3 regions of the Paenibacillus wynnii genome follow, and region 2 is predicted to be linked to each of the others. Evidence: riboswitches for the same ligand, from Rfam matches in the RefSeq annotation. Region 2 holds a riboswitch; each other region holds the start of a gene.
What was found. A riboswitch is a leader RNA that binds a small molecule or an ion and turns the genes downstream of it on or off. The one in region 2 is predicted to bind cobalamin.
Positions count from the first base shown of each region.

Region 1: another riboswitch for cobalamin. It lies ahead of PWYN_RS27915 (S-layer homology domain-containing protein); the one in region 2 lies ahead of metE (5-methyltetrahydropteroyltriglutamate--homocysteine S-methyltransferase).
Region 3: another riboswitch for cobalamin. It lies ahead of PWYN_RS09425 (anaerobic ribonucleoside triphosphate reductase); the one in region 2 lies ahead of metE (5-methyltetrahydropteroyltriglutamate--homocysteine S-methyltransferase).

Region 1 covers NZ_JQCR01000002.1:1,086,638-1,092,789, reverse strand. The annotation lists gene PWYN_RS07495 (GAP1-N2 domain-containing protein) at 1-1,774, shown strand, start outside; gene PWYN_RS07490 (copper resistance CopC/CopD family protein) at 1,966-3,741, shown strand; cobalamin riboswitch at 3,822-4,013, shown strand; gene PWYN_RS27915 (S-layer homology domain-containing protein) at 4,179-6,152, shown strand, end outside.
Region 2 covers NZ_JQCR01000003.1:2,109,224-2,115,375, forward strand. The annotation lists gene metE (5-methyltetrahydropteroyltriglutamate--homocysteine S-methyltransferase) at 314-2,617, opposite strand; cobalamin riboswitch at 2,789-2,997, opposite strand; gene PWYN_RS25240 (undecaprenyl-diphosphate phosphatase) at 3,273-4,133, opposite strand; gene PWYN_RS25245 (TIGR00266 family protein) at 4,284-5,078, opposite strand; gene PWYN_RS25250 (YitT family protein) at 5,265-5,933, opposite strand.
Region 3 covers NZ_JQCR01000002.1:1,525,411-1,531,562, forward strand. The annotation lists gene PWYN_RS09415 (sugar phosphate isomerase/epimerase family protein) at 1-694, opposite strand, end outside; gene PWYN_RS09420 (MTH1187 family thiamine-binding protein) at 737-1,045, opposite strand; cobalamin riboswitch at 1,475-1,696, shown strand; gene PWYN_RS09425 (anaerobic ribonucleoside triphosphate reductase) at 1,903-3,837, shown strand; gene nrdG (anaerobic ribonucleoside-triphosphate reductase activating protein) at 3,834-4,349, shown strand; gene PWYN_RS09435 (ribonucleoside-diphosphate reductase subunit alpha) at 4,406-6,152, shown strand, end outside.

The DNA of each region.
Region 1 (6,152 bases), on a different contig from region 2:
TGCTATCATGGAAAGCTTCAAAGCCTACTTTCTGCTGAAAGGCCATACCTATAAAGGCAAAATCGTGGATTACTTCATCAATGGAATGCTTAACTGTCAGGCCGCTGGCCGTGAGGACGTGGTCAGTGCAGCCTATGAAATCGTGGAGAGCAATGATGAACTTAGCCGGGCCTTCTTTGCAAAACTGCTTCCGCAGCCGATTTTTAGGACAACCTTGTTTGAGCCTTATATCGAACAGCGTCTAGCCTCAACAGGACGGGCAGCGGACATTATGAGTTTCGTGACCCGTTGGGATCGCTTCCTTCCGGAGGCACTCCAGCAGCCTTTTTTCCGTGATGCGGTGCGGGATTATTTACTAGAGAAGCTTCAGCAGGAGAGTGACCCTGTCGGTGCAGTGGCGGCGATCCATGAAAAAGTATTAAAGGCGGAGAAGGACCGACGCAAAGGACCCGGTATTAGCTCAGAAACGTTATCCCTATTGCAATTGATGGCAGCAGCGGCAGACCGTTTTCTGCTAAATTCCTTGTCCGTGGAGGATATGTCTCGGGACCAGCTCCTAGAGATTTCCTTTGTGCGATATCCTGAAGAGGTTGCGAATTGGCATCCGCCGCTCGATTATGTAAGTAAACGTAAAGCGAATGTCCTGCGGGCCGTTTACCGTTGGTTTGGGGAAGAAGGCCCAAATGAGCAGATTTTTGCCCAGCTGACACCGCAGGAATTGGATGATGTACAGCTGCTGGGCCGCCGATGGTTGAAGGAGTCCACTCAGGTGGAGCCCTTTGATCAGATTCCGCTGGCCTTCTATTACGGCAGTGAACGTGAGGGAGGACCGCTGGACTATGATGCACTGCTTGATCTCATTCGGCGTAAAGCAGGTTCTGACAAAGAAGGGATCTACCGTTTTCTAGCCTGGGCTCAAGGTAACCCGTTGTTCACACTGTCTGCTAAGAGACTTCAACCGGGGTACCGAAAGGCGATTCTGAAGTATTTATTGAGCCATGACCGTGAGGCCTTTAAGAATAAGGATTTCCGCAAAAACTATGTAGCAGCCGCAGGGCCTGCGCTGCAAAATGTATATAATGAGGCCCGTGTTCAATTGGCTTCGCCGCTGGCACGGTGGATACGCCGCAGTCGATTTCAGCTCCTGATCTTTACCTCGTTCATAGGTATTATAATTATCGTATCTCTTATCTTATTCAGTGTCCTCGGATCTAAAGGGGAGACGGCTCTTCCGGAAACAACACCGCTGCCGACAGCAGTAGGAGGTAATGAGGATCAAGGTTCCGATTCGGCGCTTGCGGCTGTCTATCTGAAGGGTGCTAACGGTAGCAATAATGTAGGGAAAAGTCAGTTAGTCTTTACCTTTGCCGAAGCTAAGGATTGTGATGCATTCAACCCTACCGAGATTAGTGTTGAATCTTCTAATGGGGTCGCTGAGTCCTTTAAGGTTTCCGTGTTGAAGCAATCCTGTACGGTTCCCTCGGTAAGTCCTTCTGCTGGTGATACCGAAGAAGATAATGAACCTGCTGTTACCACGGAGCCCGTTACGACGGCAACCGCTGTAACTTTGGCAAGCTCCCCCTTCCGGGCTGAGGTTACGTTAGATTCCAATGCGGCTTTAGTAAAAGGGAATATGATTAAAGCAGAGGGTTACTCGTTAACGCTCTTTGCCGATCCCCAAGTTGCCGGAACCGTAAAACCTGACGCAACCCTAAAACCTGATGCGAGTGCAACACCGGAAGCTAGTGCGAGCCCGGATGCTACAGCTGAATAATAAAACACTCACTCCTGAAAACTGCAGGGCTTAATTCGCCGATATTTGCTGCAGCTTTACAGGAGTTTTTTTGGCACGCAAGACCGAGACACATAATATTCACACTTAAATGTGATTAAAGTCATTTATAATTATCCTATCATGTAAGGGATCGTTAATGTGACGGTACGGTTAGGGAGGTCTGAACTCAAGTGAAGCAAAGAATATATAATATTGTGATTGTATTAGTGATTGTTCTGTTTATGCTGCCGGCCCCGGTTAGTGCCCATGCAAAAGTTCTACAGTCTGTTCCTGCAGCAAATGCTAAGCTTCAGAACTCCCCATTGGAGATCAAGATTCAGTATAGTGAAGGATTTAATGCTGAATTAAGCAAAATCATCTTGCAGGATGACGCCGGCAAGCCTATTACAGGTAAGCTAACCACAGGAACGGACCAATGGTTAATCTATCAAATCCCGACACTTTCGGGGGGCGCCTACACGGTGAAATACCAAGTGCTCTCGGAGGATACACATGTTGTGGAGGGCTCTTTTACATTCACAGTAGCTGCGGTGAAGCCGACGGCAACTCCGGTGGCAAGCACGCAACCTACGGATGCAGCGGCTGGTATTACAACTACACCTTCACCGGCGAACACACCCAAGGTTATAGAACCAGACATAATTATTAAATCCTCCAGTATACTTATGCCTGTGCTGCGTGTAATGGAAGTACTGGCTGTCATCGCTGCCGCAGGTTTTATTATTTTCCGATATGGAATATGGAGCAATATTTACAAAGTTGAGGTGCCGCCATTATTCTCAAAGCGAAATGAGAGAGTTCTTTACATTGCGGTATTCGTCCTATTCTTACTATCTGGAATTCTACAGGCAGGCCTACTTACTGATCAGCTTAGCGGACCGGGAACAGGTTCCTTCTGGACCTTATGGCAGAAGATTCTGACGGATACACTAGTCGGTGCTGCTTCCTGGCTCCGGCCTGCCGCTGCTGCAGTTCTGCTATTAACTACTCTGGGATCCCGGAGTCAGGGACGGTTAGCTTTTGTTATAAAATTATCTGCGATATTCGTCATCATCCTGCTGTTCCCTTTGACCGGGCATGCTTATGGGGCGGTGAGTGGCGTAACTTATGCGGTCCTCTCACAGGTCTTACACATTGGATCTGCTGCCGTTTGGTTTGGGGGATTAATCGGAATTCTGGCTGCTATTCAGAGCAGGAAGCAATCCGCATTGAGTTATGAGCAGCTAAACAGGCTGATAGTACGCTTTTCCGCTATAGCATTGCCATCTGTGATCGTAATAGCATTAAGCGGCGTTTTTCTTGCCTTGCTAAGACTCGGCAGCTGGAATGCTCTGTTGCATAGTGAATACGGGCGGATCATTCTGGCTAAGTCAGCGATCGTTCTATGCATATGGATCATTGCAGCTTACCACCGTCTGGTGTTACTGCCGCGTATGAAGAATATCCTGCAGATCAGCACCGCCGATAAGGAACAGGAGATTCCGAGGCGGTTTATTGTAAATGTTCGCACGGAGATAATATTGGCTGTCGCTGCATTTGTTCTGGCAGGTATGCTCTCTACGACTCCGCCACCTGAACAAGCTGTGGTTGCGGCCCCGGTCTATTGGCATGTTATGGGGGAGTCGGCCCATATGTCGATGAGAGTAAATTTTAAGGAGGACATAGGTCAAACTCTTCAACTGGATGTGTGGCTGCCAAGCGGAATGGGCGCTCCAAGCGGAGTGGACGTTCAACTCAGCCATTCCGGTGAGCAGGACATAACGTTAACTGTACCCTTCAGGTTTAGAACCGGGGGAACGGACCCTTACGGTTATGAGGGCTTTGACAAATATACGTATGGAGCAGCGGGCCGTTACTTTACCGAAAAGGGAGAATGGAAGGCTGTGATCACATTTACAGACTCCAAAGGAACTGTTCATAGCTATGAAAAAGTCATAACCTTGTAGGGCATCTCTAGGAATACCACAGCTTTTCTATAGACATATACGGAGATTATAGATATGATTATTGATATATTTTAAATTAAATAGTTTGTCGTAAAAGAGGTGCGGGTCCACAGCAGGGCCTGCTTAAAAGGGAAGTCCGGTATATTCCGGCGCGGTCCCGCCACTGTAAATGCGGAGCGACTCTATCTAACGCCACTGTTCAAGAAGAATGGGAAGGCAAAGAGAAGCGTTGATGCATGAGCCAGGAAACCTGCCTTTTTTGTTAAAGTTTCTATTCTTCGTGGGGTAAGAATAAGGAGCATACTTATAGGGAATTTGTGTCTTAAGCCATTGAGAGACGACCTCCTAACACAGTTGTTCTTCAGACCGCCCTTAAGGGGCGGTTTTTATGTTTTGTCCTTTATTCCCCAAAATACACACACAGAAAGAGGTTAATCATGAAGCGAATTTTATCATCCAAGTTCTTTTCGTTAGGCATGGCCTTATTAATGGTCATTTCAATTCTGGGTACATCTTTTGCTCCATCCGAAAAAGCTTATGCCGCAGAGCCGAGTAAGGCAGTTACGTCAGCTACTGTATCCGAAGCTACTTATGCTGTTACAGCGGCTATTTTGAAAAAGGGAATACAGTCTGACTGGCAAGCTATGGGATTGGTTCGGTCCGGCAATAAGCTTCCTGCAAGCTACCAAACCGCTCTTGAGAGTGAAGTGAAAACAAACAAAGGTACATATACCAACGTCACGGATTATGCACGCAGAGTGCTTGCCTCTACGGTGATCGGTATCGATGCTACGAATTTTGCGGGATATAATCTCGTAGAGAAGATTTACAATAATGAACGTATGATTAACCAAGGGATTAACGGTGTTATATATAGTCTCCTGGCGTTGGACTCTGGTCATTACAGTGTGCCTGCCAATGCTAAATGGACAACAGATAAACTTGTTAGCGAAATTTTATCCAAACAAAATGCAGATGGAGGCTTCACCCTATCAACGGGTGCAAGCGATCCGGATATAACGGCGATGACTTTAACGGCTTTGTCAGCTCATTTGGACAATCCTGCAGTAAAAACTGCCGGTGAGCGCGCAATTGCTTGGTTATCCCAAAAACAGCAATCCCACGGGGGTTACGGGGATAGCAGTGAAAGTGTCTCCCAAGTCATCATTGCTTTAACATCTAATAAAATTGACCCTACAGAACAGCGTTTCACGAAAGATGCGCATCATCTAATTGATAGATTGCTCAGCTTCCGTACGGCTGATGGAGGTTTTGCCCATACCCTTTCCGGGGAATACAACACTCTTGCTACGGCACAGGCTTTTCAGGCTTTGGTGGCCTACCAGCTGTATACAAAGGGTGAAGGTGGATTCTATAATTTCCCGCAGCCTGTGAAGCAGCCTCTTGCTGTATCGGCTATGGTTGTTATTGAAGGGCCGCAGGGCTTTATTGCCGAAGGCAATGTTCAATCCGCCAGTGCGCTTGATGCGCTCAAGAAGCTGACCACAGATAAGAAAATCGTTCTTGATTTAACGAGCAGCTCTTTCGGTGATTATGTATCCGGCATTCAAGGAACAAAAGCGGGTCTATATGGCGGCTACGACGGCTGGAATTATGCGGTGTCCCGCGGAGGCCAATGGATATTCCCGAGTGTAGGTATGGGGGATTTCATCCTTCAGGCAGCAGATCGTGTAGTTGTCTATTATGGCGGCAGCGAGACCCAGGTTGTAGGTGCGGTAACCGTTGCTCCAACTAAAGTGGCAGCTGGTAAATCATTTACGGTGAACGTGCAGAAATCCTCCCTGAATTGGGAGACCGGTAAAGTAGTTAACGTTCCAGCCAACGCTGTACAGGTCAAAGTGGGCGCAATAACCGTGACCACAGATACTTATGGAGCGGCGGTCTTCCCGACAGGAACGAACGGCGGAGTTCAAACCTTGACGGTTACGGGTTACAGCCCAGGCAAAGCCCCAAGCGTGGCACGATATACACAGCGCTTATTAGTATCTCCGGTATTCGCAGATCAGAAGAGCATTTCTTCATGGGCCACTACATCTGTTCAAAATGCCATTGAAAAAGGGATTATGGAAGGGATTGGCGGCAACGTCCTTACCTTTGCACCCAAAGAGAACATCACGCGGGCGCAGTTCGCAGCCTTGCTATTGAGATTAACGAATAACCTGCCGAACGGAGCAGCCTCAGAATCCCCGTTCAGCGACGTGAAGTCGGATGCATGGTATTATGGATACGTGCTGAAGGCCAAGGAACTGGGTATCCTTGAAGGCGTAACGGCTACAACCTTCAAGCCGAACGGAATCATTACCCGCCAAGACATGGCTGTCATGATTACCCGGGCATTCAAGCTGCAGGATTCAGCTTCAGCTTCAACGTTCAAGGATCGCAATTCAATC
Region 2 (6,152 bases):
TGGAATAACTAGCCAACATGCATAATACCATTCCATACTGCCGGACTATCTCTGATATTTATATTAATACCGGCCATTGATTATTAGACGTTTCCAGTAGTTGGAAGGTTGCACTGACTCCCATGAAAAATACCCTCGATTCATAATGAATGAGGGTATTCTCGATTGAACAAGCTCCACCTTGTTCAACGGCTATTTATTTATGCTGTCCATTCACTGCAGGGAGGTGAACCCTCATGGCAAAAGACTTGTTTTTAAGAAGATTCCTTCTATCTTTATCCATTTTATCAAGAGTGAGAACTATTATCAAGTGCTAAATACGAACCGCCTTTTTCTTTTCTCTCGCTATAGCAGCGGCCTCCACCATATTACGGAGTGCTCCCTCTGTCTCCTCCCAGCCCCGAGTCTTAAGTCCGCAATCCGGATTAATCCAGAACTGCTCCGGCTTAAGAGCGAGTAGCGCTCGGTTAATATTAGAGGTCATTTCTTCAACGGTAGGTATCCGAGGACTGTGAATATCGTAAACACCCAGACCGATGCCTTTATCATACGCCTGCTCTTCGAAGCTTGCGATTAATTCCCCATGGCTGCGGGAAGTTTCAATCGAAATGACATCTGCATCCATAGCAGAGATTGAATCAATCATGTCATTGAATTCGGCATAGCACATATGCGTATGGATTTGTGTAGTATCTTTAACGTGATTAGTGGAAATACGAAACGCCTTTACTGCCCAGTCCAAATAGTTTTGATGGTCCCTGGTTTTAAGGGGAAGTCCTTCACGAATTGCCGGTTCATCCACTTGAATCATCTCTATACCCGCATTTTCAAGCACTTGAACTTCTTGGCGCAGTGCCAATGCAATCTGATTCGCTACTTCTTCACGGCTTAGATCATCTCGAACGAATGACCAATTCAGGATGGTAACAGGTCCTGTGAGCATACCTTTAACCGGCAGCTTCGTTAGCGATTGAGCATATACGCTTTCTTTTACCGTCATAGGCTCAATAAAAGCAACGTCGGCATAAATCACAGGGGGCTTTACACAACGGGAACCGTACGATTGAACCCAACCATTTCGGGTGAACAGATATCCGCCCAGTTTTTCCCCGAAGAACTCCACCATATCCGTCCGCTCAAATTCCCCATGGACCAATACATCCAGACCCAGCTTCTCTTGGAAGGCAATTGCAGCCTCAATCTGTTCGCGAATAAATAAGTCATAGCGATCCTGCTTCCATACACCCTTGCGCCATTTCAAACGGGCTTGTCTTACCTCTGGCGTTTGCGGGAAACTACCGATAGTTGTAGTTGGAAGCAACGGCAGCTGCCATTTCTGCTGCTGGATGTGTACTCTTTCTGCAAAAGGAACCGTACGTCTGTCCGGAAGATCCTTCAGACCGCGGACCTGCTCTGCTACATCCTGGAGTCCACGTTCCGGCAAGGCTCGGAAAGCAGCAAGGGCATCACGGCTGGCTTGAAGTGCCGTGGCAACCGACTCCACCTGATCATTCACAATCGCTGCTCCAATAAGGCTTAATTCTGCCAACTTCTCGTTAGCAAAAGCCAACGCCTGTTTTACAACTCCCTTCAGCTTATCCTCTCCCTGAACGGTAACAGGAACATGAAGCAGACTGCTGGAAGGCTGTAATATTAATTGATCAAGGCCCACAAAAGCCGTTAGCTTCTCAATCAGCTGAAGCTTGGCGTCCAGATCAGAGCGCCAGATGTTACGACCATCGATAATGCCCGCGCCTAACCATTTGTCTTTAGGCCAGCCGAGAAGGCTGATCGACTCTAAATTTCCCCCTCCGTCATGCACAAAGTCCAGACCGAGACCGGCAACCGGCAGTTGAAGCAATTCATGCAGCGGCTCGGCCGCTTCGAAATACGTCTGCAGCATAATCTTCAATCCCGGTACAGCGTCTGCAATCGATTGGTAAAGGTGCTTCAGCAGGACGATATCTCCAGAAGTCAGTCCAGTAACTATCGCGGGTTCATCCACTTGCACCCACTCTACCCCTTCCTCTTCCAGTTCTTTCAGGAGCTGAATGTAGACAGGCAGGAAGCGATCGGCAATCTCAGCTAACTTCGAGGACGGAAAGCCTTTAGAAAGCTTCAAAAAGGTGTAAAGTCCCACAATGACCGGCTTGCCTTCAATGCCTGCTTGAGATTTAGCGAAGCGATAAGCGGCTAGAGGTTTGTTCTCCGTTAATTGCGGCTGCTGTTCACCAATCTCAGGCACAATGTAATGGTAATTGGTGTTGAACCATTTTGTCATTTCACAAGCCGTTGCACTCTCATTTCCGCGGGCCATTGCGAAATATAGATCAAGATCAACTGCTCCACCCGTATAGTCATACCGATCTGGTATGATGCCGAACATTACAGCTGTATCTAACATATGGTCATAGAAAGTAAAATCATTTACCGGAATTAGTTCAATCCCGGCTTCCTGTTGGGTCCGTAAGTGACCAAGCTGTATAGAAGCCATTTCAGCCCGAAAACTTTCCTCACTAATACTGCGGGACCAGAAAGCCTCAAGCGCCTGCTTCCATTCCCGATTTTTGCCGATTCTTGGATAACCGAGATTGCTTAATTTAACTTTATGCGTCATATGTAGCGCTCCTTTTATACCTATTTGTAAATCAAAATACCGGAAATTCAATGTTCATAACCTCAACCCAAGAAACAAAAAGGGCGTCTTTCCCTAAAAAAGCTTAAGGGAAAGACGCCCATGATATTCTGATGAATAGCGTCTAACACCTCCCTATCTCCCGTAGGTAAAGCAGTGCTGTCGAAACAGGCAGGTCTCCTGGCTATCGGCGTCAACATCCTTAAGCAGTCTTCCCGGCAGTAGTAATCTGCCAGTGACAATCGTTGCTAAGAACTCTTCCGTTACAGTGGCGGGACCGCGTCGGCTTTACACCGAACTTCCCTATTAAGCTAACCGGAACTACTAATCTTCCGGCAAGCACCTGTTTCCGTTATTAAATTTTACTTCGGGTTATCAATCTAAGGTTTATGTTACTTTAAAACCAAGTAATCCGCAATAGATTATATGGAATACCTATTATAATAAATATTTATATATTAAATATTATGAACTTAAGAATTTCTATAGTGGTGACACTCGTAACTGCGGTGAATGTTTGGACTTCCGGCCGCGGTTGATATCCGGATACAAAGGCGGACGCATACGCTCCTACAGTTCCAAAATTCCCCTTCGTTACTTCTGCCTTTTTATTAGGTTCTATACATATTAGACATTTTTAAAAAATCACCAGATATAAGACCCCGGCAAGCACAATTCGGTATATGGCGAAAGGAAGCAGCTTAATTTTATTAATTAGCTTCAGGAAAAAGCGCATCGACAGTAGCGCGAACAAAAAAGCACTGATAAACCCGGCGATAAAGAAAGGTAAAGCGTCCACCGTAAAGTACTGCCAGTTCTTGATCAAGGAAATCAAGCTTGCTCCTGCCATAATCGGAACGGCCATGATAAAGGTGAAATCTGCAGCGGCGCGATGACTCATTCCCAGCAGGACACCTCCGGATATGGTAGATCCCGAGCGCGAGAAGCCAGGCCACAGCGAGAAGCATTGGATAAAGCCCACGGTTAACGCCTGTCTATAAGTAATTTGATCAACACTTTGTACCGTTACCTTCTTCGGTGCGAACAAATCTGCGGCAATCATGAACAGAGCCCCTATGACAAGACCAATGAGTACGGTTGAGGTAGAAAATAAATGCTCATCTATGTAGTCCTCGAATAGTAAACCCAGCAAACCTGCGGGTATTAATCCAACAATTACCTGTGTTAGCTTTAGTCGACCCATAGTCTCTACAGAGGGTTGTCCCTCAGCTTCTACTTGCAGTTGCTTACGACTGAAACGTTTCAAGCCAAGCAAATCAATAAATCGATTCCGAAAAATAATTACCACCGCCAAAATGGATCCAAGCTGAATCACTACTTTGAAGGTATTGGCTGTGTATTTTCCGAGAAAATCCTGTGACTTCAGCCACATGTCATCCACAATAATCATATGACCCGTGGAGGATACCGGAGCAAATTCAGTTAATCCTTCGACAATGCCTAGAATAATTGCTTTTATAATCGTTAGCAGTTCCATACCCTTCCCCCCTAGGTTATAAATTTTCATCATTAATATATGTAAACTTATGCGGCTATTTCTGAAACTTGCACTTAACTTACATTTTTTCACGCTAAAAAAGCCGCCCACCGATACTCCGGTGCAACGGCTTCGACAATAACGATTTACTTATCTGCCATCCAGCAGATTACCTAAGCCTCCAAGAATACTGCCTTCCTCTTTCCTGCCCGAACTACCGGCAGCTGACAGAATACGATCGGCCATCCGGCTAAACGGCAGGGATTGTACCCAGACCTTGCCCGGTCCGCGCAGCGTTGCGAAGAATAACCCCTCACCGCCGAATACCGCTGTCTTTATTCCTTTTACCATTTCGATGTTATAGTCTACGGATGAGGTCATGGCTACAAGACAGCCCGTATCCAGCTTAATGGTCTCTCCGGGCTGCAGTGTTCTTTCCAGAACATAACCGCCGGAATGCACGAAGGAAAGGCCGTCACCCTCCAGCTTCTGCATGATAAAGCCCTCGCCACCGAAGAACCCTGCGCCCAGCTTGCGCTGGAATTCGATTCCGATGGAGACACCTTTAGCTGCACAAAGGAAGGAATCCTTTTGACAGATTATTTTACCGCCGTATTGCTGCAGATCAAGCGGAATGATTTTGCCGGGATACGGTGCTGCAAAGGTTACAGCTTTACGTCCGTAAGACCCTGCATGTGTGAACACAGTCATGAACAGGCTTTCTCCTGTAAGCAGCCGCTTACCCGCACCCATCAGCTTGCCCATCAACCCACCTCCGCGTGAAGCCCCGCTGCCATCCCCAAAGATCGTCTCCATCGTAATCTCCGGGTCCATCATCATGAAACTCCCTGCTTCAGCTATCACACTCTCACCGGGATCCAGCTGTACCTCCACACATTGTATTTCTTCACCCATAATCACATAATCAATTTCGTGAGCACTCATATCCGGGCATCCTCCTTCGTCTTGACAATCTTTGTCTGAAAATATATACGCTTAGATTAATCTATGGTTTCACTGATCGCGAAGGTAGAGAATTCTCACAAAAAAAGGCCAGCCAAATTTCGGCTGACCTTAATGTAGAACATCCCTGGTTAAGGGTAATTGACTGATTGTTGATATCACTTCACATTACTGTACTTCCTGCGGCTTGCCCAGCACGGGCTGAATCTTCGGCATCTTCTGCAGTTTTGGTCTGCCTAGAGAGGTTGTAAACGTAATGACATAGCCAGCAACAACGACTGCCATTCCGGTATACAATGTTTCTTTCAGAGGCATATAAAAAAGCGATAATGCCAGAACGATTACATCCATCAGAATAAATACGGTTCCTACCTTGATTCCCTTCCATTCACTGATCAGCAGTGACAAAATATCGTCTCCGCCGCTCGCTCCGCCTCCGCGGAGTACCATTCCTGCTCCTAGACCAGTAAGTACACCAGACAACAGTGCCGCAACCGGCAAATTGTTCTGCAAATGAATGACCCATCCGGAATACCGTTCCATCAGTCCGTAGAAGATAGTAAAGGCCCCTACTGAAACAAATGTATTACATACGAACGTTTTCCCTTTGAAGAACCAAGCAATTAGGAGTACTGGAATGTCTAAAATCAGGATCGAAAGTGAAGGGGAAATCCCTAACACATATTTGCCGAGCAGGGACAAACCAACGAATCCGCCCTCGGTCAAATGGTTTTGATAATTAATGTGATAATAAGTAAATGCAAGCAGCAATGTTCCGGACAAAATGACTGACATTCGGAGCAGTAAATTTATTACTCCATTGTTGTGTTTCCTCATACAGGTCTCCCCTTATCGTATATGGCGGCTAGACGTCCCACCAACCTCTACGACGGGGTATACCAGAGGCGTTGCTCCTTCGCATACAATACTCCTTCCCTCGCAGAGGCGGTTTCGTCAATTAACGGTTCGCACCTTCTACAGGGAAGCTAAGTATAAGATAGATCATAACGTTTCCAAATCGTCCTTTGGGGAATCGTCCTTCGGGGACACATGGTA
Region 3 (6,152 bases), on a different contig from region 2:
CTACGATATAGTAGAGAATTCCCGCTTGATCGGCAATGTCGAAGATTCTACTGAAATCGACTTGCCCCATGCCCAGGTCGGTTTCGTTGTGAGCGATATCGAAATCCTTGATATGGACGAGCGGCACACGGCCTGCATATCGGGACACATAATCCACCGGATTTGCGCCGCCCACATACACCCAGCCCAGATCAAACTCAGCTATCATATGTTCAGCAGGAATTTTCTCCAGCCAAAGGTCGATAATGGCTTGCCCGTTAACTTTTTTAAATTCAAAGTCATGGTTGTGATAACCATATTTCATACCTGCTGCACGAACCATCTCGGAAGCCTTTTCAAAAAAGGGAATCAGTGAAATTACATCCTCTAAGGAAGGGTTGGCCGGTACAGGAGATCCCGGTGTGATTATATATTGAAGTCCAAGCTCTTGAGCATACTCAATTTCTCGGGACAATGCCGTTTGCATATTATCCAGACTGCTGAAATCAAGACCAACGTGTGCAGACGGAGCAGCCAGTCCAAGATCATCAAGAGTTTCACGCAACTCCTTGGCAGTAACGCCGAAGTAACCGGCAAATTCCACCGCCTCATAGCCGATATCCGCCACCTTGCGCAAGGTACCTAGAAAGTCTTGTTCAGTCTGATCCCGCAGGGTATACATTTGAATGCCTACCTGTTGTACTTTTGTCGCCATGAAAGTCCCACTCCTAATAGTTGGATTTGTGACTGAAGTATTCTAATTTCCTAGCAGCTTACGTTCCACAGATTCAATCTTCCCACGGCTGGTAGAGGTTGTATCGCGGCGGTCGTCAATTTTAACAGATGTCGATACACGCTGCGCACCACCTGTGAATGGAGACTCATGCAGCGCCTCTACTGCTGCGAGAATCCGCCCCAACGGGCCTTCGATAATCGTTCCCATGGAAGTAAGCTCGTAGGTTACACCTTCTACTGTCTCCAGCACACGCTGCATATCCGCAACATAGCTGCTGAGGCTTGTACTGCCTGTTCCAATCGGAATGACCGACACTTCAGCAATAGCCACCGGAATACCTCCTTAACGTTTATAAGAGTCCTATACATTCTTCATATCTATCTTCCTTCTATTGTAGCAACTACACCCTCGTCTCACAAACTTAGGTCCGTTATAATTTCCTCTACATATACATTGGATTACCTCTAAGGCTAAATTCCAGTACCACGCTCACCCTAATTATGGACGATTTGCGGCATATTTGAGGATGATTTATGAATCATTTACGGCATATTTGTGGATCAATTGTGGATTACCTGTGGACTAGCTGTGGATGGTTTGTGGAGTACTTGTTAGGAAGCCGCCCCCAGTATGGGTTTGCTAAAAAAATGTTTACAAACACAACATCTTGGGTTATTTTTATGTAACGACAACAAAATATAGTGGAGACAGGCGCTTTGACCCTTTGTTGACCTATAGATAAATGATAAGTTTCACAGCTTATTTTGGGTCTATATGTCCTATCGGATTCAAGCTTAATAGGGAAGTGCGGTTAGATTCCGCTGCGGTCCCGCCACTGTTAACCGGATGCCCGTGACTTGTACAAGTTAGTGTCGCGGACGATCTCCAGCATGAGCCACTGAGGGCGACAAACTGTCCTTCGGGAAGGAGCTAGGGAGAAAAACCGGAAGCCAGGAGACCTGCCTGTCTCGACGACACCATTAACAACTAACCTGCGATGAACAGGGACGGTGTCCGCATGCGTCTTACATAATAGACTCTGTAAATATCCAAGGTGGATAGTTACGTTACGCATACGGGCATTTTCTGCCATCCGGCAGGAAATGCTTTTTTAATATCGAGAGGAGAACGGTACAATGACGTTGCTGGAGAAGCGATACAACGCTGTGAACGAGACTAAGGGAATTATGCTGGAGGAAGTAATTAGTCTGGGACGGGATATTATCGAGAGTCTGGACCTGGATCTGCTGCGCGAGAATGCCAATTTGAACGGGGAAAGCTTTTCCGGTAAAATGAGCAAATTCGGCAGTGAGTACTCTAAGTGGTATGCCCGCAACTTCACCATGCCTCCACAACTGGTCCAAGCCATTGAGGATAACGTAGTATATGTCCACGATCTGGATCAATATGCCATTGGGACAACCAATTGTATATTCATTCCGTTCGAAAGACTTCTGCGCGAAGGTTTCAATACCGGCAACGGCAGCGTCCGTCCTCCGAATTCCATCATGACAGCAATGTCACTGGTGGCGATTATTTTTCAATCCCAGCAAAATGCCCAATACGGCGGTGTATCCGCGAATAAAATAGATTATGATCTGGCCCCTTATGTAACCAAATCCTTTGCCAAGCTGTTCCGCAAGGGTCTCGGATACTTCGAAGAAGGACAAGCTAGCGAGCATCTCGGTGAAATTACGATGAGCCGCACAGATCTTGCTGACCAATACCCAAGAGCCTTCCGCTATGCGTTGAAGGAAACGGAGAGCGAAACGCTGCAGGCTGCTGAAAGTATGATACATAACCTAAATACGATGTCCAGCCGATCCGGCGGACAAATCCCTTTTACCAGCATCAACTACGGAACCTGCACTTCTCCTGAAGGTCAGCTTGTCATCAGCTCTTTGCTGACAGCTACTATGAACGGACTCGGAAGCGGCGAAACGCCGGTGTTCCCGATTCAGATCTTCAAATGCAAACAGGGTGTGAACCAGCAGCAGGGCGATCCCAACTATGACCTGTTCTTGAAGGCTGCCGAGTGCTCCGCCCGCAGATTGTATCCTAACTTCGCTAATCTGGATGCACCGCTCAATATACAGTATTATGATCCGACGAATCCCGATACAGAGTTTGCTACCATGGGCTGCCGCACCCGCGTGCTGGGTGACCGCTTCGGCCGTGATCACTGCTCCGGCAAAGGCAATCTGTCTTTCAATACATTGAACCTGGTCCGGCTCGGTTTGGACTACGGCATAGCAACAGGCCGCCGCACAGCGGCTAATGAAGAAGGCTTCTATGATGATCTTACTCATTATATGGATATCGCTTTAGAGGGGCTCCTGCACCGTTTCCGTATTCAATCGGCCCAGAAAGCCAAAGCCTCTGATTTCATGATGCGTGAAGGTGTCTGGGAGGGCGGCGAACAGCTGCATCCCGAGGAAAGTGTAGGCGAGCTTCTGAAGCACGGCAGTCTGTCCCTGGGTTTCATTGGGATGGCTGAGTGCATGAAGGCGATGTATGGCAAACACCATGGCGAGGATATGGATGTTCATGCCAAAGCAGTGGCTATCGTGCGTCATATGCGCGAATATTGCGACCGCAAGAGTGATGAACTGAACCTCAACATCACCTTGTTCGCTACGCCGGCGGAAGGCTTGTCGGGTAAATTCACGAAGATTGACCGTAAAAGTCTAGGAGCTATCCCGGGCATCACTGAGCGGGAATACTATACAAATTCTTTTCATATCCCTGTCTATTACAACTTGGGCGCTGCCCAAAAAATCAGTCTGGAAGCTCCTTTCCACGAGCTCTGCAACGCAGGCGCGATCTCTTATGTCGAGTTAAACGGCAATGCCCGCAGCAACCCGTCCGCTTTTGTCAAAATTATCAAATATGCTCTTGAGCAAAAAGTTAGCTACTTCAGCATTAATCACCCGATAGACCGCTGTTCAGGATGCGGATATGAAGGTGTAATCGGTACAAACTGTCCTTCCTGCCATACGCATGAGAGTGAAGTACACATCCGTCGGCTGCGCCGGGTAACCGGTTATTTGACCGGTGATTACCAAACCCGCTTCAATGCCGCCAAGCAGGCAGAAGTTAGGGATCGGATTAAGCATCTATGAATATTTGCGGCTATTATCCGGAGTCCATTAATGAGGGAGATGGCATGCGTGCCGTCATCTTCCTCAGCGGCTGCCGTCACCGTTGCCCGGGCTGCTTCAATCCCGAGACGTGGAATTTTAACTTTGGCGATGTATTTACCCCTGAACGTCAGCAAGAAATCATTGGGGAGATTGCCGCAAATCCACTGCTTGACGGTTTGACGCTGGCGGGCGGCGATCCTTTCTTTTCAGCTGGTGAGGCTGCGGGGTTCATCAATGAACTTCGGTCCACACTTCCAGGCTTCCCTGTTTGGATTTACAGCGGATACACCTATGAGGAAATTACAGCTATTCCCGGATCTCCTGAATACCAACTGCTACAGCAGTGTCAGGTACTCATCGACGGACGTTTTGTGGAGGATTTAAAAGATACTACCCTTCCCTATCGGGGAAGCACCAATCAGCGAATTATTGACGTTGCCGCTAGTTTAACCGGTCCTGAGGTTGTTCTTTGGCAGCCTTCTGCGCTTTAATACATCAATTTTTGATATTGAAAATTCATTCTATTCTAGAAGGGAAGTTGAAAACAATGCCACAACTCGTAGTAAAACCGGATAACCGCCATCTGGCCTTTGATGAAATCCGTCTCTCCGTCTATGCCGACCGAATTTTGAAGGATCTGGATCAGCTTAGCAAAGAAACACTGCTTCGCGGTGTACAGTCCAAATTGCGCCGTGAAGAAGTCAGCGGAGAAGAAATCAGCAGTGCCTTTACCATGAGTGCCCTGGAGCTCGTAACTAAGGAAGAACCGGACTGGAAGTTTGCTGCTGCACGTTCTCTTCTAACCTCTCTATATAAAAAAGCTGCGGTCAACCGCCGCTACAAAGCGTATCCAGAAGAACCTTACGGTGAACTGTACCCACTGATCGTTGATTTGGTGAAAAAGGGGATTTATCGCGAGGAATTGTTGACCTTCTACACGAAAGAGCAAATTATTGAGCTGGAACACAGCATTGATTATACGCGCGACCTGCTGTTCGATTATATCGGCCTGCTAACCCTGTCTGACCGTTATTTGGCACATGATTTCGAGGGACGCGTCATGGAGCTCCCGCAAGAACGTTATATGATCATCGCCATGTACCTGATGCACCGTGAGCCTGCGGAGAAACGTATGGAGCTTGTTAAAGAAGCCTACTGGGCAATGAGCAACATTTATATGACGGCTGCCACTCCAACTATGTCCAATGCCGGTAAAAAAGTGGCCGGACAGCTCTCCAGCTGCTTCATCGATACCGTGGACGACTCGCTTGAGGGGATTTTTGACTCCAATACAGATGTTGCCCGTTTAAGTAAAATGGGCGGCGGTATTGGCGTGTATCTGGGTAAGGTACGGGCTCGCGGTTCAGACATTCGTGGTCATAAAAATACCAGCTCCGGCGTGATCCCATGGATTCGCCAGTTGAACAATACCGCAGTCAGCGTAGACCAGCTTGGAACGCGCAAAGGTGCTATCGCTGTCTATCTCGATGTGTTCCACAAGGATATTCTAGCCTTCCTCGACCTCAAATTGAACAACGGTGACGAGCGTATGCGTGCGCATGATGTATTCCACGGCGTATGTCTGCCTGACCTGTTCATGGAAGCGGTAGAGTCACGGGGACACTGGAATCTATTCTGCCCGCATGAAATCAAAAAGGTGATGGGCTGGAAGGACGCTAATGGTCGCCCTCTTGGACTAGAGGACTTTTACGATGAAGAGCTTGGACAAGGCGCCTTCCGTGAAAAATATGGCGAGGCAACCGCTAATTTAGAACTGTCACGCATCACCGTCCCTGCCATTGATATCATGAAACGGATTATGAAATCACAGTTGGAGACGGGTACACCCTACATGTTCTACCGTGATACCGTTAACCGTGCTAACCCTAACCGCCATGAAGGTATGGTATTCTCCTCCAACCTCTGTACAGAAATCATGCAGAATCAATCGGCTACCGTTGTCGAATCAGAAGAACTTGTGACCAAAGACGGCCAAACCCGTATTGTTATCTCCAAGATCCCTGGAGACTTCGTGGTCTGCAACCTAAATTCCATACATTTAGCACGCGCCATTCCAGCTGGAGTTCTGGAACGTCTTGTACCGATTCAGGTTCGTATGCTCGATAACGTAATCGACATCAATAATATAGAAGTACTTCAAGCACAATACACCAACAGCCAATACCGCGCTGTCGGTCTCGGCACGTTCGGCCTGCATCATTTACTTGCGCTGAAAGGTATCCGCTGGGAGTCTGAGGAAGCGATTGAGTTCAACAACCACCTGTATGAACACA